DNA from 2 places in the Desulfuromonas acetoxidans DSM 684 genome. Region 1 is predicted to be linked to the other one. Evidence: riboswitches for the same ligand, from Rfam matches in the RefSeq annotation. Region 1 holds a riboswitch; the other holds the start of a gene.

Region 1 (7,829 bases):
ACCGTGACGGCAGTCTGCATGTTCACGATCTCGATATGCTGTCCGGCTACTGCGCCGGTTGGTCGCTGCGGATGCTGTTGCAGGAAGGCTTTAACGGTGTGCCGGGCAAGGTGGAAGCGGCTCCGCCACGCCACCTGTCCAGCGTCATCGGTCAGATCGTCAACTTTCTCGGTACGTTGCAGAACGAATGGGCCGGAGCCCAGGCGTTCAGCTCGTTTGATACCTATCTGGCCGCGTTCGTGCGCAAGGACAACCTGAGTTACGACGAGGTCAAACAGCAGATGCAGGAGTTGATCTTCAACCTCAACGTGCCGTCGCGCTGGGGCACGCAGACCCCGTTCACCAACCTGACCTTTGACTGGACCTGCCCGGATGATCTGAAAACCCAGGTGCCGGTGATCGGTGGCGAGGAGATGCCGTTTACCTACGGTGAATTGCAGGACGAGATGGATCTGATCAACCGCGCCTACATTGAGGTGATGACCAATGGCGATGACAAGGGGCGGGTGTTCACCTTTCCCATCCCCACCTACAACATGACGCCGGATTTTCCGTGGGAGAGCGAAAACGCCGAGCGGCTGTTCAGCATGACCGCCAAGTACGGCCTGCCGTATTTCCAGAATTTCCTCAATTCGGAGCTGCAACCCAACATGGTGCGCTCCATGTGCTGCCGCTTACAGCTCGACTTGCGCGAACTGCTCAAACGCGGCAATGGTCTGTTCGGTTCCGCCGAGCAGACCGGTTCCATCGGTGTGGTCACCATCAACTGCGCCCGTCTTGGTTATCAGTTTGCCGGGGATGAGGCCGGATTGCTCGCCCGTCTTGACGAACTTCTTGAATTGGCGCGCACCAGCCTGGAAGTCAAACGCAAAACCATTCAGCGTCAGATGGATCAGGGCCTGTTCCCCTACACGCGACGGTATCTCGGCACCCTGCGCAACCATTTCTCCACCATCGGTGTCAATGGTCTTAACGAGATGATCCGCAACTTCACAGATGATCAGGACAACATCACCAGCGAACAGGGCCAGCTGTTTGCCATCCGTTTTATGGATCACGTGCGGCAACGCATGGTGGAATATCAGGAACAGACCGGCCACATGTACAACCTCGAAGCCACGCCAGCAGAAGGCACTACCTACCGCTTTGCCCGCGAGGATAAAAAGCGTTTCCCGGATATGATCCAGGCCGGAACAACCGATGCGCCGTTTTACACCAACTCATCGCAACTGCCGGTCGGCTTCAGCGATGATCCGTTCGAAGCGCTGGAGCTGCAGGAAACCCTGCAACGCAAATACACCGGCGGCACCGTGTTTCACATGTACATGGGCGAGCCTATCGGTAGCCCCGAAGCCTGCCGAAAGCTGGTCAGACGGGTGCTGGAAAATTACCGCATCCCCTATTTGACCATTACGCCGACATTCTCCATCTGCCCGAAACACGGCTATCTGGCTGGAGAGCATCCGTTTTGTCCGCTGTGTGATGAGGAGTTAGCGCAAGCGAACAGTTAAATTGTCTGTTGAGGGAAGGGCGTCAATGCAACGACATCCGTTCGCGATGTTGGTACGCACGTGACGTGGGCTTCCGCGCCCACACGTCGGGCCACATTTTGCGTCGACAAAAGTGGCGCAAAATCGACTCCCAAGGGGCTGTCATCAATCAGACTTCACGAAGTTGTTGCAGATCTTTTTCACGTCAGCAGCGTTATCGGTCGTCGCCATAGAATCACTATGGCTCCTCCCTCTGCCTTGCTGACGCAAAAAATTTCAAGCAACACCTCTCGTTCACCTGATCAATAACAACCCCAATGCGCCCTACGGGTTCCCTCGGTGCTAAGCTGGAGGGCTGGGGTGCAAAATAACCCACAGGCGTAGGGCGGGCACCGTCCCGCCCGTTAGATCGGTGCCACACCAGAGATAAAGAAAGACGAAAGAGCGTTATCACGGTTTTACGCCAAGGATGATGAGTCGCACGATTCGTCGACCTAAAGGGCGGCGAGCCGGATAAGCAAAGCATCACGGAAATCGACTCAGTGTCGGTGAATCCAGGTTCAGGAGAAGTTCAGCCGGTTTTTGCATCCTTTTGAGCGGCAAGTCAAAAGGATGTCGCCTGCCGGGGCGAATCCCGGCGACCCTGACCTTGACTTAGATCTTGGCCTTGAGACTGTGAACTTAAACAAAAGAACACAACAAACAACAAAGGAGCCAAACCATGAAAGAAAACCAAAATCAGATCGATGACAGCCAACGCCAACCCTGCGAAGTTTGGACCCGCGTCATGGGCTACCACCGCCCGGTAAGTTCCTTCAACTCTGGCAAAAAGTCCGAACACCAGCAACGCTGCTTCTTCAACGAGGAACGCACCCGTTGAGTTCCGCTTTACAGGTGGGCGGCCTGACCCGCTGCACCACCATCGATTTTCCCGGTGAACTGGCAGCAGTGGTCTATTGCCAGGGCTGTCCCTGGCATTGCCACTACTGCCACAATGCCGCACTGATCCCGGAGCAGGGCCAACAACAGCTCGATTGGCAACAGGTGGTGGCGTTCATCCAACAACGTCGCGGATTGCTCGACGGCATCGTGTTCAGCGGCGGTGAACCCACCGCGCAAACAGCGTTGATTGATGCCATGCACACCGTCAAAGAGCTGGGCATGAAAGTGGCCCTGCATACCAATGGTGCGTATTCCGACCGCCTGCGGGCTCTGTTGCCGCTGTGCGACTGGGTGGGCATGGACTTGAAAGCCCCGTTTGACGACTACGAAACGATCACCAAATGTCCCGCCAGTGGAGAACAGGCACGGCAAAGCGCGGAGCTGTTGCGCGCCAGTGGTGTGGCCCATCAGTTTCGTACCACAGTTGATCCGTGGTTGCGTGAAGAGGGTCGGTTAGAACAGATGCAAGCATTGGTGGAGTCGTGGGGAGAAACCCTGGTGCTGCAAACCATGCGCAGTTAACCTGGCTTCGTAATGGATCGCTTGCGAAAATCAAGGTAAGGAGGTGTGCAAACAAAACACATGAGGAGGCGGATCAAGCATCCGCCAAGGCGAACAGGAAACGGAAGACGGTGAAAATCCGTCGCGGGCGCGCCGCTGTAACCGGCATAGATAATCCCCCTGCCACCACGGTTGATATCAACCGGAAGGGCGCAGGATCACGGGAGCCGGAAGCCAGAAGACGTCCTGTTCACACACAATCATTTGTCTCGCGTTTCAGACAGGAGAACGTCAATGGAAGCACATGTTTTAGGTTTCCCACGGATTGGTCGTGGGCGAGAATTGAAAAGGGCCCTGGAGGCCTACTGGCGTGGCGAAAGCAGCGCCGAAGCATTATTGCATTGCGCCGAAACTCTGCGTGAGCAGAACTGGCGCTATCAGTACGACAACGGTTTATCTCTGGTCACGGTTGGTGACTTTTCCCTTTATGACCAGATGCTTGATACCGCCTGCATGCTCGGCATGGTGCCGCCCCGTTTCGGTACGGTGAACGGTGATGTCGACCTGACCACCTATTTCCACATGGCGCGTGGCGATGCGCAACGCAATATCCCGGCCATGGAAATGACCAAGTGGTTTGATACCAATTACCACTACCTGGTCCCGGAATTTTCCGCCCAGACCAACATCCAACTGGCATCGCGCAAACTGCTCGACGAAACCCACCAGGCCTTGGCTCTGGGGTTGCGGCCCAAACCGGTTCTGATCGGACCGATCACCTTTCTCTCTTTGAGCAAACAGGAAGACGGCGTTAATCGCTGGGAGTTCCTGCCGCAAATTCTTGATGTGTATTGCCAGATGATTCAACGGCTGGCACCGCTGTGCGACTGGATTCAGATCGATGAGCCGGTACTGTGTACTGACCTGTCTCTGGAAGGCAAAGCACAGGCCACAACGACCTGGCAACAGCTCAAGAAGGCGGCCGGATCGTGCCAAGTGCTGTTGGCCACCTACTTTGGTCGCCTGGATGAGGCCGTGCCGTTAATCGCGGCCAGCGGCTGCGATGCCATCCATCTTGATGTGTTGCGCAACGAGTCGCACTTGACTGAAATCATTCAACAGTTGCCAACAAGCATGATGGTCTCCGCCGGGATCGTCGAGGGACGCAATGTGTGGAAGAACGATCTGCGTTGCAGCCGGGAGCGGCTCGACAGGTTGCGCAACATGATTGGTGACGAGCGGCTGATGATTGGCTCCACCAGCTCCCTGCTCCACGTGCCGGTGGACCTGTTTCAGGAGCAGCAGCTCGATCCGGCCATCAAAAGCTGGCTGGCCTTTGCCGTGCAGAAGTGCCGCGAAGTCGCCTTGCTGGCCCACTTGCTCGATGACGGCGACCACGAAGCACTGCTGCGTGGCAGTGACCGCATTCAGAACTGTCGCCGCAGTGATTCGCGGGTGGAGCGGCCTCTGGTCCGTCAGCGAGCCGCCCAGGTCTGCGATGCGATGCACACACGCACAGCCTACGCGTTGCGCCGTCCGCAACAGGCCCAGTGGCTGCACCTGCCGTTGCTGCCGACCACAACAATCGGATCGTTTCCACAAACCCGCGCCATCCGCCTCATGCGTCGTCGCTATCAGAGCGGCGAGGTCAGCGAACAGGTTTATCGCACGTTCATGCAGTCGGAGATTCACAATGCCGTCAGTGAACAGGACGTACTGGGCCTGGACGTGCTGGTGCATGGTGAGCCGGAGCGCAACGACATGGTTGAGTATTTTGGCCAGCAGATGGATGGCTTCTGCTTCAGCGAACACGGTTGGGTGCAGAGTTACGGCAGCCGCTGCGTCAAGCCGCCGATCATTTACGGCGATGTGTCGCGACCGCGCCCCATCACCGTAGAATGGATTCGCTACGCTCAAAGCCTGACCGACAAACCCATCAAAGGGATGGTCACCGGCCCGGTGACCATGCTGTGCTGGAGCTTTGTTCGCGACGATCTGCCGCGCGATGTCGTGTGCCGACAACTGGCTTTGGCCGTGCGCGACGAGGTGCAGGATCTGGAACAGGCCGGGATTCAGTTGATCCAGATCGATGAAGCCGCCCTGCGTGAAGGGATGCCGCTGCGCAAGGACGAAGCCGAAACCTATCTGCGCTGGGCCGTGGATTGCTTTCGCCTTACCAGCGCGGGTGTAGCCGACACCACACAGATTCACAGCCACATGTGCTACAGCGATTTCAATACCATTCTGCCCTGGATTGCCGCCATGGATGCTGATGTGATCAGCATTGAGGCCAGCCGCAGCAACATGGACCTGCTTGAAGGTTTCCGTCGCCTTGAGTATCCCAACGAGATCGGGCCGGGCATCTATGACATCCACAGCCCGCGTGTACCCGAAGTGGCGGAACTGATCGATCTGATCTGGCGGGCACTGGAGGTGGTGCCGAAAGAGAAATTGTGGATCAACCCGGACTGCGGCCTGAAAACCCGCCAATGGCCGGAAGTGCGCGCAGCGCTGCGCAATATGGTCTCGGCAGCCCATCAGGTGCGACAGAGGGTGGAACAGGATCAGCAGAGTTGCCGGACGGCGGACTGATTGCACTAAAAAACCCCGCATCGAAAGATGTGGGGTTTTTTTAGATTCAGTAAGGATTTTTCACCACCCTGTTAATCAATTTCACCGAACGATTGCTCGAAAATTTCCAGCAATTCAAGGTTTTGTTTCGACAGCATCATCGCATTACCGACGATGGCATAGTAAAGGATACTCAAACGCGTTTTCGACGAATTGTCGTGAATGCGCAGTGCCTGCTTTTCGTCAAGCATGGCGGCCAGGGTGCGCAGTTGTTCATCTTTTCGGCGCAGACTGTCGAGGTCGGCGGTGCGACGGCGGTGGAATGTTTCTTCCACTTCCGTGAGGATTTCGTTGAGCAGTTCGCGCACTTGCTGCAGCTCCTCAATCTGTACCGGCAGCAAGCCTTTGTGATGGTTGCCGACATGACGATAAGAGCGCAGAACAATATCACGCTGGCCGTCGGAGAGTTTCTGCATGCGGCGGATGGTCTGAGGGTACTTGTTGGAAACCGCCAGTCCCGTTTGGCTGAGCACGCGCATGGCTTTGAAAACATTGGCGCTGATGACATTGGACCAGCGCTGAATCTTTTTCACCCGCTTGCGCTGTACGCGCAACTGATCCGGGTTCTCACGAAACAGAGCTTCAAGGGTGCTGTCCAGTGAGGTGCGGATCTCGTCGAGTAACAGGCCCATGTGTTCAAAGGTTGTCTCAATGGCTGTTAGTGGTTCTTCAACGGACTTGAGGTTGAAAATTTTCTCTTTTTCCGCTTCGCCGGACATAACGCGATGTTTGCAATGGGCATTGTAGATCAGGCCGGCGGCGAGCAAAATCAGCACAATGACACCGAGTGCCTGACCGTAGAAGATAACGGTGGCAAAAGTGGCGGCACAGGTAAAAGCGATCACAGCCGTCATAAACCAGCCGCCGATAACCGTGAGAACACCGGTGATGCGATAGACGGCGCTTTCACGGCCCCAGGCCTGGTCTGCAAACGAACTGCCCATGGCGACCATGAAGGTCACATAGGTGGTGGACAGTGGCAGCTTGTTGGACGTGGCGTAGGAGATCACCGCACTGGCCATCATCAGGTTGACCGAAGCGCGCAGCAGGTCAAAGGATGCGGTGGTGCCTCCTTCCGTGGGCAGCGGTGCGGCAGTGGGGTCGAGTCGGCGGCTGACCAGATGACGGACCGGTTTGGGAACCACCAGTTTGGCGGTATCAAAGATATGCAGAACCAGGCGGACAATGGCACGTGACAGACCAATGGATTCAAAACGTTCCGCCCCTTCATCCTGCTGGCTGAGGCTGATTTCGGTCTCGGAGACACTGCGGGATTTGCGTGATATCCAGATGGTCAGAACCATGATAATGCCGGCGATGAGCAGGTAAAGCGTTTCCGAGTGCACTTTTTTGTCCAGGGCACCCATGGTGACAGTGAGCGGATCGGCCGTGGCGATGGCCGACTTAAACGCATGCAGGCCGGCCAGTGGAACGCCGATGAAGTTGACCAGGTCATTGGCGGCAAAGGCCATGGCCAGAGCAAAGGTGCCGATGAGAACAATCGGTTTGAGAATGTTGACCTTCATCAGTTGGAGAATTTGCAGAATCACAGCGGAGGAAACAAAGATAATGCCGATCAGGAGCAGGGTGTTGCCTTTGATCCAACTGATGTTTTCCGCCGTCATGAACGAAGCGCCTTTGGCGCCCTTCACCAGGATGAAATAGGTGATCGAGGTCAGTGCCAGTCCACCCCACAGAGCACCGTAACGTTTAATGCGTTGGCGGTAGTCAAAGGTGAATAACAATCGGGTGAAAAACTGGGCAACGGCACCACAGACAAACGATACGGCCACGGAAAGCAGAATACCCATGATAATGGTAAACGCTTTGGCCGAGTTGATGTAATTGGCAATGGTCGACAGGCCATCTCCGGCGGAGATGATTTTGAGCAGCGAGACGACAACGGCCGCACCGAGAAGTTCGAACACAATAGAAACGGTGGTCGATGTCGGCATGCCGTAGGTATTGAACAGGTCAAGCAGGATAATATCGGTGATCATGACCGCGAGAAATACGGTCAGCAGTTCCGGCATGGTAAAGAATTCCGGGTGGAAAATTCCTTTACGGGCCACCTCCATCATGCCGCTGGAAAAGGTGACGCCTGCGATGATGCCGAGACTGGCGATGATCATGATGGTGCGGCGGGTGGCGACACCGGAGCCAATGGAGGAATTGAGGAAGTTCACCGCATCATTGCTGACGCCGACGACAATGTCGATGATGGCAATGATGATCAGGATTCCAACCCCGACCATAAAGAATTCA
Region 2 (7,829 bases), on a different contig from region 1:
CGTTTTTGGCACCCAATTGGGTGATCTGCGTTATGGGGTGTGCCAAGTGACGATCCCGGCAACCCATGCGCCGGGCGAAATTGAGCGACCTGAATGGTATAAGTTTGAGTTTAGCGAAGATCCGGTCAAGCATGTGACGATTCGTACCTTGCGTCATTTGAGCCGTGATGAATTCGCCACAGTGTTTAGCGTGGCGCGCCAGGAGATGAACACGGAAGATATCCTGATTTTCATTCATGGTTTCAGCAATACGTTTGATGAGTCGGTACGACGAACCGGGCAACTTTGTTACGATCTTGGCTTCCCCGGCATTGCCATGACCTATAGCTGGCCCTCACAGGGGGCTTTTTCGGTGGCCAATTATTACCGCGATGAAGACTATGTCCGCCAATCGATTCCTTATCTGAAACAGTTTCTTCTTGATGTTGTTCGCAATGCGGACGGTGCTCGCATCAATATTATTGCCCACAGCATGGGCAATCGCCTGATGACCAGGACCATTGCCGAGATTGAAAAGGAAGCGCCTCAGGCGGTGTTTAATCAGATTATTCTGGCAGCGCCCGATGTCGATGCTAAGGTGTTCAAGGAGAATATCTTTCCGCGGATGGCGGGAAAAGCCCGGCACTTTACGTTGTATGCTTCTTCTGAAGACAAGGCCCTGATGGCGTCACGTGTGTTGCATGATCAGTCACGTCTCGGCGAATCTGGCGAATTCCTGACCATTGTGCCAGGGCTGGATACCATCGATTCAACCGGGGTCGACCCGAGTACACTGGGGCATTCCTACTACTCTTCAACGCGGACGCTGCTTAACGATATTCATGACCTGGTGATCGAAAGTGTTCCACCGGAGAAACGTTATCTGCGCCATGTTCCGGGACGGCCTGCTGCTTACTGGCAGATGGTGTTTGACAGCGATGAGTGATATCAGACTGTGTGCTGGTTTTGTTGAGCGTTGCCACCTGTGGCAACGCTTTTTTTTTGCCGATTTGCTTTCGCTTAAAATAATTTCACAAGACAAAAATATAAAGAACCAAATATTTAAATTGTTTGTTTTTTCTTGTTTTGCTGTAGGCATTCATGCCTGCAGCGATCGATGCAATACCTGGATGCAACAGAAATGATGAGCTTCCAGAACGCAGCAGGGTCGAGGGCAAGTTTCTTCGTAAGGCTGTAATATTCTGTTCGTATAAACCACTAAGCACAAGCTGGATATCCCGTATATGCAGGGTTCAAAGCCTGTTTGAGCATTCCTGATTGGCTGGTGTCTTTATCGACCTGTTTCACATCAGATATTGACATGTCTTGCGCGGCAATTATAAGATGTGGCTATTGTATTAATGAATTGTAAATTTTATCTAAAAAGGATTTGACGGTATTACCCGTTGAAGAGTTACGATGACTGAGAAGCAAATGAATATTGAACGTGGTCGTCAGGAAATTCAGCGAAGAAAGAAACTCCTTGTTGCCTCTATTTTTCTTCTGATTCCTTATTGTATTTTGATTGTCGTACCGGTTGGTCATTTTTTAAATGGTTGGCTGTCGTTTTTTTATGCGGGATTATTTCTGTTTTGTCTCTATCGGCTTAATAAGAACTTCAGGAAATTACCTTGTCCCAATTGCGGTAACGCTATTCTGACGCCGATGCTGAAACCGGCCGTGGGTGAGAGTCAGTGTGTTCATTGTGGTTTAGATCTCAAACCGGCAGCTCAGGCGAAGCGTGGATTGTCGTTTTCACCGATCATTTACAAGCCGGGGGATGGCAAATAATTTGACTTGAACCGCATCCTGCAGGACTGGATGTTGGGCTCCTTGTGATAATTTTCTTGAAAAACACCGGCGATTGTTTTCTACTCCCTGCAGTGTTTTATCTCAAAAAACGGCTTGTGACTTAAGGAAGACGGTGCAAATCCGTCGCGGACCCGCCACTGTGAGGAAAGCTTACCTTTCCAAGTCAGATACTTATGTCACCGGCTATAACTGGCTGCACCTCGCGGATACGGGTTCTCAGACAGGGAATAGCACCACATGTTGGGCTGATTATGCCGTTTTGTGATGAACGGCTGCGTCAGTCGTATGCGTGTGTTTGTGACACATCTTTCCTCGCATCTGACGCCACATCGACCGGAGTTGTTGCAGCTTTCTCAATTTTGTGGATCGGAGCATTGTGAGGGGCAGCATGAGCTATGACATAGGAACAAAAATAAGAGAACTTCGGAAAAACAGGGGCATTACGTTACAGTATGTTGCCAATCAGACCGGTTTTTCTGCCGCTTTGATTTCTCAGATAGAAAACAACAATATCACTCCTCCTATTGCCACTTTGGCGCGCCTGTCAGAGTTTTTTGATGTCAAAATAGGGTATTTCTTTGAAGATGAAGCCCTCGCTCGTTATGAGGTGGTAAGGGCCGATAAAGGCTATACCACCAACAATCCCCATTTTATTTACAAGTCTCTGGTCGGCGACAAATTAAACAAACACCTGAAGGCTTTTTCCATCACACTTTCTCCAGAAGATTACCATTACCGCTTGCCGGATAACGGACGGGATAAATTTCTGTTTGTCAAAACCGCCAGTGTGACGGTTGAAGTTGTTGGAGAGAGTATTGAGCTGACCGGCGGTGATTCGATCTATCTGGACGCGACAGCAACCTGTCAGGTGTGGACCGCTGAAAAGTCGGCGCAGTTTGTTGTGGTGCTCTGCCTGTAATTGTCCTTTTGTTTTTTTCGTCAGCTTGTCGATAGCCCTTTGATGTTCTATGCTTTTATAAGAATATCACTGTTAAAACGGTCGGTTTATTTGCAGACAGGTGGCTGACGATGATCAAAGTCTTGCAAGGGAAATGGTGGATACTTGTGGTGTGTTTATGGGCTGTCGTTAGCTTGTCCGGATGCACTAAATTATTGCCACGCTCCGAGGAAGTAACTTTATCCAAATGGGACAGTTTTCGTCAGATTAAAACCGCTTACGACCAGATCGAGCCGGGCCGCAATGTTGAGGATCTGACGAAATTGGGGTTTGATCTGGAAAAGACGGCAAATATGCAGCGTCTCAATTATACGGAGCTTGTTTTGCTCTTTCAGACATCGCCTCAGGCTGGTCTTGCTCCGCAGCTGCAAAGTTGTCTGGAACAGCCTGACGAGTGCCAGGCATATGTGTATGAGCTGAAACGCCTGCGCTCCAAACGGGTCGGTAATTTCTGGGCCGATTTTTTCAACTTTTACCGCAAATCCGATATCCGTGGCTGGCAGTTTAAAATGTTGCTGGTTCTCAGTCGCGACAAGGTCGTTTACAAGCTGTGGAGCGGAACTCCGGCCATCAAAAAGGTTCATGAAGAGCGCAATCCTCTTGGCCCGTTACAGAGTTCGGGTAGCCGCTTGTTGCGTGTTGCCTACGAGTGACCATGTGTCCAGCGTGGTCCACGCTTTTACGCTCCGTGATCAACATGTCTCTCTATCTGACATATTTCAGAATCACCCCTTTGAACGGTTCGTCCAGATAATCGATGTCCTCCGGTTTGTGCTGACTGTGCTCATAGCCCAGGCTGGCCATTTTTTTGCTGAAACGGGCGTGATGACCACGCCCTGGATCGACCAAAATAATGGTGCAGTGGGGGCTGGCGTGCTGGTTGATAAATTCGGATAACAGCTCGACATGCTCGTGCTCGTAGAGAATGTCGCTGCCGATAATCAAATCGAATAAGCCGAGATTGCTCTGATCATCATTCCAACCTGTACGAACAAACGGGATTGCTTTGTTTTCGTTGAGCCGGGTATTTTCTTCTAAGAACCCCGCGACTTCCGGGTGATAGTCGGTGGCGGTAATATCCGCATGACGGTGATTGAGAACCAGGCTCGATAGACCGATCCCGCAGCCCACTTCAAGAATACGCTGTTTTTTCAGCGGATAGGTAAACATGTAGTGGGCAAGGACATTGCCCGAAGGCCACACCTGACCGAAGATCGGCCAAACAGCGGAAGAGATACCCAGTTGTTCGGCTTTGCCCTGATCGTCATTGAATTGCTGGCGATCACGTAGGATGCGGACATGGATGTCCACATCACCAAACTCAATGGTTTGGTACTTGACCCGAAACATGGCCATGAAATACTCACAGTGTAATTTGTACGCAACGCATCAACGGGATGCGAATTCGCTACGTAAAAACAGCCCTGGCAAAGGGGCAGCCGGGCCTGGATGTGGAGCGCGTCGAATAGATGGTGACGCGATGGAGGTGCAGGATGGATGTGTATGGCAGGTTGAATCGACACTGTCACTAATCATATACTCATCTATTCCGACACTATAAGCTGTTTGATGGTGAAAAGATATCACCGAATTTATAGCAGGCTGTTTAAAAACGGCCTGTGGAACCCCAAGCCGGAGAGAGGGGAGTCTAAATTCATGAACACCATAGAACATGCGATTGAGATTGCCGCACGTGCCCATGCCGGGGCAACGGATAAAGGTGGCGCCCCTTACCTGTTTCACCCTTTACGGGTGATGTTTGCGGTCTCAGGTGAGGCAGCACAGATTGTGGCGGTTTTGCACGATGTGGTTGAAGACTCGTCCGTGACCCTTGAGGACTTGTGTAGAAAGGGGTTTTCACCCGAGGTTGTTACGGCTGTGGATGTATTGACTCGACGCTGTGGCGAAAGCCGTCTCCAGGCGGCTCGCCGAGCGACAAAGAACCCACTTGCCCGCCAGGTCAAGCTGGCGGATGTCATCGATAATATGGACATGAGTCGGATTGCCCAGCCTACAGCGCAGGATTTTTCACGACTTGAGGAATACGCACGAGTCAGAGAATTGCTTTGCTCTGATGATATTCTCTGACACAATGGCGCTTTAGCCGTTTATGACAGAACGAGCCACCAGCCTTACCCGCCCCAGAATGGTTTCAGCATGGCGCGCATCGAACACAATATTCTCAAGATCTACCTTATCAAAACCGCACGTTGGTTGATGCTGACGACGCCGTTTTTGCCGTTGTTTATGGCCGAGAACGGCATTGATAAGAGTGGTTACGGTTTACTGGCATCAATCCAGGCTCTGTCCATTGTCTTTTTCGAGGTGCCATCGGGCTATCTGGCCGACGCCATCGGTCGCAAGAAAACACTGGTGCTCGGTTCGATTCTTGGCGCATTGGGGTATGTGATCTATTCCGTGTCGTTTTCGTTCAGTGGGTTTTTAGTGGCTATGGTGGTGCTGGGGATTGGTCAGAGTCTTATTTCCGGATCGGATTCCGCCATGCTTTACGAAACCCTGGTGGATATGAACAGAACCGGCGAATATTCCCGCTATGAAGGACGGGTGATTGCCCTGGGCAGCCTGATGGAGACCATTGGCGCACCACTTGGCGGATTGCTGGCGGTGGCCAGTCTGCGCTATCCATTCGTTGCTCAGTCGGTGGTGGCGCTGATTGCGCTCCCCGCGGCATTGACCCTGGTGGTTCCGGAGCAGGAAGCGCGTATTCGCGGTACCTCGATAAATCTATTGCCCGCGTTGAAACGATCACTGTTGCTTGACCGGACCCTGTTGTTGTTGGTGATCTATGCCGCGCTGGTCGGGGGTGGCACCTACACCATGGCCAAGGCGATCCCGTACTGGTTCAACGATTCGTTTGCCTCCTCAGCCATGCAATTGGGGATTTTCTGGAGTGTGCTTAACCTGAGCGCGGCGTTTTTCTCCCATCATGCTTACAAGATCGAGCAGCGTCTAAATCCGCCCCTTTTTATGACAATCATTGGCAGCGTGGTGTCAGCGAGTTTTATTGCCCTCGGGGTGTTGCCTGCCTATCCGGCGATGGCGGTACTGGTGTTGTTTTACTGCACCCGGGGATTGGCCACGCCGATTCTGAAAAACTACATCAACGAACAGACCGACTCACAGGTGCGCGCTACGGTGCTGTCGGTGCGGATGTTTCTGGTCTATGTGCTGTTTGCGGCCTTGTTTCCGGTGATGGGTTGGGTCGGTGACGCCTCAGGATGGAGCACGGCGCTGGTTCTGGCCGGAATCTGTTTTGCCGTGATTTACGGCAGTGCCTTGTTCGCATTCACAGTGACAAAAAAGTCTGCGTGAGACGAACATCCATCACACTCGCGTGTGATGGATGGATTAGTGGTTCTGGTAACGAACCGGCATCACCAGCACTGCTGCAATCGGTGGTGGGGGAAATGGTGCTGCACGTCTGACTGTTTTGACGGCATTTTTATCCAGGATGCTGTGACCACAACTTTCGACCACCTCAATGTCCCGAACGCTGCCATCCGAGCAGATCTTAAAGCGCACTTTGACCTGACCGCCGAGCCCTTTGCGTTGTGCCTGTCGTGGATAGCGCAAGGCCCGCTGAATCTGTTTGCTGATATAGGCGAAATGGGCGGCCAGATAGTTGTTTAATGCCTCTGCGCGTTGCGTTTTATCATGACTTTCTCCGCCTGAACCGGGCGTGCCTTGTTGTGGTGACAGGGGCGCTGTTTCAACACGGTGCAAAGTGTCTGTGTTCATGGCGCTTTGTTCAAGGTGATGGTCAACGGGATCGGACTGTCGCTGGTCCAGATTGTTTTCATTTTGCGGTTCCGGTTGCGGCTCTGGTTGCGGTTCCGGTTGCGGCTCTGGTTGCGGTTCCGGTTGCGGCTCTGGTTGCGGCTCCGGTTGTGGTTCCGGTTGTGGTTCCGGTTGTGGTTCCGGTTGTGGTTCCGGTTGTGGTTCCGGTTGTGGTTCCGGTTGTGGTTCCGGTTGCAGCTTCGGTTGTCTCTTTGTCTCAGGAGGTGTTGGCGAGGGCGTCGCAGCATAACCCGCGGAATTTTTCGGCTGTGTGGTGACAGCACGGCTGAAACCAACCCCTTCCAGGCTGATCAGCAGTTCTTGGGCTGGGGCTGGTTGTAGCTGGGATAACCCCACCACAGCAGCCCCGAGGCTCAGATGGATGGCAGTGGAGAGGATTAAAGTCTGAATCTCCCGGCGCATGGTTCTCCTCAATGGTTTTCGGTCAGCACGCTGAGCTGATGAAAGCCTTGCTCTTTGATGGCGGCCATCACCTCAACAAAGCGTTGCAAATTGATGTCACGATCCGCATGAAGCAACACTGCCGTGTCACGGTTGATGCCGTTTAAGTGCTCGGCAATCTGCGACAGGACGACGGGCTGTTTGTCAATCGACAACTGTCCGTCCTTTTTAATCACGATCGACAGTGTTTTTTCGACACTGGGTTGCGTTGCTGTCGCCTGAGGCAGTTTGACCTGTAATGCACCGGTGGTGATAAAGGTCGATGTCGTCAGAACAATGGTCAGCAACACCAGCAGAATATCGATGAACGGAATGACGTTGATGGCGTCAAATTCCTTCTCGTTCATGGTGAATCTCCCATTCAAGCAGCATCTCTTTAGCGCGACGGATCAGTACGTTATAAAACGCCACTGTCGGGATGGCGATCACCAGGCCTATGGCTGTCACTTTGAGCGCCAGGGCCAGGCCGGTCATGATGGCGTGGGTATCGACAGCGCCCTGTTGGCCCATGGTGTAAAAGGTCAGCATGATACCCAGTACTGTGCCCAGCAAACCGATAAACGGGGCATTGCTGCCGATGGTGGCGATGATGTGCAGTCGCCTGGTCAGGGCTAATTCCAGCGCCTTCTTGCTGGTGTAGTCAGTGAGGGTGAGCTGGCGGTAAAACAGTGCGCGCTCAAGGATGACCGACAGAGCAATGATGCTCATGGTCACCAGCACCCCGATCACGCCCAGGTCGATGGTTTGTTTGAGCCAATCCATGGTGGAACCTTTCTTTAGAACATGTCGGACGGGATATGGAGATATTGGATACTCTCCA

Evidence for each region. Region 1 has a riboswitch for cobalamin ahead of metE (5-methyltetrahydropteroyltriglutamate--homocysteine S-methyltransferase). Riboswitches for the same ligand answer to the same signal wherever they lie in the genome.
Region 2: it holds a riboswitch for cobalamin, as region 1 does, so the genes downstream of both, DACE_RS17185 (helix-turn-helix domain-containing protein) here and metE (5-methyltetrahydropteroyltriglutamate--homocysteine S-methyltransferase) in region 1, are expected to answer to the same signal.

What each region holds. Positions count from the first base shown of each region.
Region 1 covers NZ_AAEW02000019.1:42,467-50,295, forward strand. Annotated here, with positions in the region: gene DACE_RS13915 (ribonucleoside triphosphate reductase) at 1-1,511, shown strand, start outside; gene nrdD (anaerobic ribonucleoside-triphosphate reductase) at 2,212-2,370, shown strand; gene DACE_RS13925 (anaerobic ribonucleoside-triphosphate reductase activating protein) at 2,367-2,954, shown strand; cobalamin riboswitch at 3,012-3,198, shown strand; gene metE (5-methyltetrahydropteroyltriglutamate--homocysteine S-methyltransferase) at 3,228-5,525, shown strand; gene DACE_RS13935 (inorganic phosphate transporter) at 5,597-7,829, opposite strand, start outside.
Region 2 covers NZ_AAEW02000007.1:139,219-147,047, reverse strand. Annotated here, with positions in the region: gene DACE_RS07445 (alpha/beta hydrolase) at 1-925, shown strand, start outside; gene DACE_RS07435 (hypothetical protein) at 1,399-1,770, shown strand; adenosylcobalamin (AdoCbl) riboswitch at 1,869-2,016, shown strand; gene DACE_RS17185 (helix-turn-helix domain-containing protein) at 2,180-2,710, shown strand; gene DACE_RS07425 (hypothetical protein) at 2,821-3,402, shown strand; gene DACE_RS07420 (class I SAM-dependent methyltransferase) at 3,455-4,105, opposite strand; gene DACE_RS07415 (HD domain-containing protein) at 4,406-4,837, shown strand; gene DACE_RS07410 (MFS transporter) at 4,907-6,082, shown strand; gene DACE_RS18105 (energy transducer TonB) at 6,119-6,970, opposite strand; gene DACE_RS07400 (ExbD/TolR family protein) at 6,979-7,356, opposite strand; gene exbB (TonB-system energizer ExbB) at 7,337-7,771, opposite strand.